Regions from separate parts of the Ruminiclostridium herbifermentans genome, predicted to be linked through region 1. Evidence: predicted binding sites of a transcription regulator. Region 1 holds the regulator's gene; the other holds the start of a gene.

Region 1 (2,216 bases):
TACCGCATAAATAGTTTTAATTAGCTTGTTACTAAGCTGTATAAGTACTATGTGAATTTATTCTAAGTAACATATTTCATAAGATGCCTCATGTATATTCTGATAGAACAAGTGCGCCGTTCTGAGAATTTAAGATGCCCCTAGAAATATATGACTATTTTATCACGCAATTTTATTTTTGACACTATGAATTTTATATAGAACAATTGTTTAAAAGATTTTAATTTACTTTAGATTCACAATATAGATTATTAATTCATCATTTTCTAATAAAAAATTAATGGTTTGAGGGATACTTAGCAATAGATTGCTGAAAAAAATAATTAAATAATACTTAGCAATAGATTGCTGCAAAAAAATTAATTAAATAATAATTAGATAATAATTAGATAATAGAAAAACAGCTCAAATTTCTAACGAAAAGTCTAGTTATTTTCACGTTTTAAAACTTGTTATTACTAAGAATAAACTTATTATATGAATTGGTTAAATTTTAATTTGATGAACTAAAAATATTGGACTGCGAGTTTAGTTTATTAATATGAAAGGTTGTGTAAGCATAATGTGTCTACTGACTGGATTCTTGGGACATTTGTTGATTAATATTCAAGGTTTTGTAAACATGTAATTTTTTAAAAGTATGGCTGATTAATACTATAAATTTACTGTAATACCAGGTAAAGGCAATAGTTATTGACAATAAAATAACAAAGATGATATAATACGTACACAAACAGAGTTATGGGGTGAGGATTCTAATGAATTCAAAGAAAATTTCTATTGCTGTAATAAAAAGGCTTCCTAGATATCATAGATATCTCAATGATTTGCTGGAGATTGGTATAAAAAGAATATCCTCAAAGGAATTGAGTATAAGAATGGGAATTACAGCTTCTCAAATCAGACAGGATCTTAATTGTTTTGGAGGCTTTGGACAGCAGGGGTATGGATATAATGTTGAGTCTTTATATAATGAAATTGGAAATATTATGGGAATCAACAAAACATTTTATGCAATTATAATTGGAGCAGGAAATATGGGGCAGGCACTTGCCAATTATGTGAACTTTGAAAAAAGAGGTTTCAAAATAATAGGTATATTTGATTCAAATCCGGACATCATAGGAAAAACAATAAAGAACATAGAAGTTTTGGATATCGAAAAGTTGGACGAGTTTGTATCAAACAATACTGTAGATATTGCAATGTTGTGTGTTCCGTATGAAGTTACAGCTTCTATTGCTGATAAAGTTGGCAGGTTAGGAATTAAGGGCTTATGGAATTTCTCTCCAATGGACTTAAAAATTCCATACGATGTTATTGTAGAAAATGTTCATTTAAGTGACAGCTTAATGGTTTTGGGCTACAAGCTAAATGAGAAGTTTAACAGAGAAAAAAAGAATTAGTCTTTAAAAGACTTATTTTTTGAAGAAATAGTTTTAAGATAATATACTTTAGTAATTACATATGAAATAATACAATTAACTATAAAATTTCTTATGGGCTATTTTTTAAAAATCTTGATAAGGCTTCTATAAAGATAGACTCTTTATGCATGAAGTTTAAATATGTATAAAGAAGTTTATTTAACTGTATAAATTAAAACGGACGGCTAAAAGCCGTCCATAATTTTTATATTCATTTTATATTCATTAATCTTTTCTAAATACTTTATATTGACAATCTGAAAGTATTTTATAAGCACTATCGGTATTATCTTGATCTAAGAATGTTATTCTAAGACATCCCTGTTCATATTCACGGCTATTCGAAACATTGATATTTTTAATATTAATGCCATTATTACCTAACAGTGTAGCTATCCTACCAATAATACCAGGCTTATCTTCTATATCCAAAATCAATTCAAAACTTTTGGGAATAAGACCAACAGGGGAAGCAGAAAAACTATCTCTGAAGGCTTTGGCATTACTAAAAAAATTATATATTTCTCTGTTATTTGAACTATTAATATTATTTATAGTAGTATCAATTATTTTTTTACATTTATCAAGCAGTTCAATTATAATTTTGCTATTGCTTAGTACAACATTTTCCCACATTGTTGGATTAGAAGAGGCTATACGTGTAATATCTTTGAAGCCACCAGCGGCCAAAAGCTTTATTAATTCAGGATCATTCTCGTTTTTTGCCAAAGTAACTAATGTAGAGGCTATGATATGAGGTACATGGCTAATACATCCAGTTACTAAGTC
Region 2 (2,216 bases), 1.8 Mb from region 1:
GTATACACAGCTAATATGCTGAGCACCAAAGCCATTTTTATACATATCAATGTCCAGTGATTTTCTCATTTTATACCTCCAATTTTGATTTTGGTGCTTTTCTAAGCAGCCATATACATCGAAGATAGTAGAACATAACCAAACTTACATTATCTTAATTTTCTCAAGATACTGTAAGTAGCTACCAAATGTCTTATCCTGTATCTGTATCGTATTATTTGCCATTTCGCATATAGCAGGTATCATTCTTTTTCTCTTGGTCAAGCCAGCCTTAGTTGCATTAAGGGCAACCTTTTCCCATTCACGTCTTAAAATTTGAAGTTCTTCCAAAATGGTATCATAGCCTTCTATTTGGAAATCCTCATTATTACGGATGAAGCTTATCATATTATCAATAATTACTATTGCACTCCGAACTTTAATATTGAAATTTATATCTATACATGCCTTTGCAAATGAATCTTCATCAAGGTTTTCCAATTTATACAAATCAAAAGCATACTTTTTAAACGCAAGATTTCCGAAAAACTTATTTTCAGTTGTAACCCCTTCCAAAAAAGTTCTCAAATTATTAATAGTAATATCAAGAACCATCTTCTTATTTATAAGTTTTGATGCTTTATCAGTATCAAACCACACAAATCCAAAAATACTTTTTCTAATGTCTTCAATTGAAGCAGGACCTTGGTATTCTTTCATCCTTCCAGAGGAATCTTTGAAATATGAGTCTGCAACATACACCATGCCTTCTTCAGAGTCTATACCATACATAAGAATACAATGTCCTCTGTTTTCATCGCTTATCTCCCTAAAGGCATCACTGTAATTTAAGTTCTCAGTTCCTACAAACAGGATGACAACATGGTTATCAAGTACCGCATTGCAAGCCTTTTGAAAAAGTTCATCCTTATCCTGCAGCTTGTAACACATATTTACTTTAAAGAGGTTTTCTTTTGCTATATTTTCTATAACATTATCAAGACCACTGTATCCTACATAATTCAAGTCTGATTGGTATTCCACATTAAATCCGTTGCACAGCATAAATATATCGACACATGATAAGTCATATTTTTGATACCTTAATGTGTCTTCTATCGCTGAAAACAAACAAAACACACCATCTTTTGCGCGCGTTTCCAAACCAGGTATTATATGTTTCATAATAACCCCCTTATTGCTAAAAAATTATAAATATCAAAATCCAAACATTTGAAACTTAAATTGAAATTTAAGTCGAAACTTAAAATAAAATTCTTGAAAGTACGTATTGGCCTAGAAAGCAAAGGTGTCAGTCATATTAAAATTTATGATTTTTTGCATTAACAAATAAAGCATTTCTCTTCTTTATAATGGTTTAAAAATATTTGAGTTAGAGAAATACTCAATAATAGTTTCATAAAAATCATATGGGTTTTCTTCTATCATATTATGTCCACTGTCTTTGATATATTTTATAACTATGCCCTTGTCTTGCAGATACTCTTGAGACCGCCTTTTCCCAAGGTTTCGCTCACCGTAGATATACATTTTTTCAGTATCAAGCTTGATATACCGCTCAAGGATATTATCGGTTTTACATGCTTCAACTAAATTTCTTGAAGACTCATACATAACATAAGCATTTGTCATGCAAAGACTCTCATAAAATGGGAGTTCTCGGTAATTATTTTTTAAGAATTTGAAGCCACCCCGTCTAAATGCTTCTCCCCCCACATTATAAATAGAGGCTGACAGCTTGCAGTCGTCCAAGGTAAGGTTTCCTTCACAGTTAATAAATGATTTTACTTTCATGTTTTCGCATATATACTGGGCTATAACCCCTCCCATTGAATGAGCAATTATATGAGTGCTATTTATACCCAAGTATTCAATTAACTGAAGACATGCTACGGCTTGGGATTTAAGAGAATAATCAAATTCCATCGGTTTGTCTGAGTTACCATATCCAACAAGGTCTATAAACAAACACTTAAAATTCTTTGTAAAGAAATCATATTTTGTTATATTGCTATAAACCTTGCTGGATGAACCTAAGCCGTGGATAAGTATCATACATTCTCCACCATTTCCAGTAACTTCGTAAAAAATATTTATGTCATTATATTTAAAGAAACTCATATTATACCTTCCTTAAGGCTGGTATCCCTTTTGCTTCCAAAACCTTGTTTATTTCAACCAGCGGGAACATTGGTGACTCTCTCATAATACTGATG

What was found. Region 1 encodes Rex, which represses fermentation and respiration genes when NADH is low (regulators of the CRP and FNR family bind a similar motif). Its sites were predicted from a motif close to ATTGTTAANNNNTTAACAAT; they were not measured.
Region 2: a site for Rex is predicted at 1,177-1,196, ahead of EHE19_RS14915 (BtrH N-terminal domain-containing protein). Genes of this name have one in related genera too.

Annotation. Positions count from the first base shown of each region.
Region 1 is NZ_CP061336.1:742,216-744,431, forward strand. Features, by position in the region: gene EHE19_RS03175 (redox-sensing transcriptional repressor Rex) at 759-1,406, shown strand; gene EHE19_RS03180 (prephenate dehydrogenase) at 1,653-2,216, opposite strand, start outside.
Region 2 is NZ_CP061336.1:3,736,316-3,738,531, forward strand. Features, by position in the region: gene EHE19_RS14910 (hypothetical protein) at 1-69, opposite strand, end outside; gene EHE19_RS14915 (BtrH N-terminal domain-containing protein) at 145-1,164, opposite strand; gene EHE19_RS14920 (alpha/beta fold hydrolase) at 1,348-2,121, opposite strand; gene EHE19_RS14925 (L-threonylcarbamoyladenylate synthase) at 2,123-2,216, opposite strand, start outside.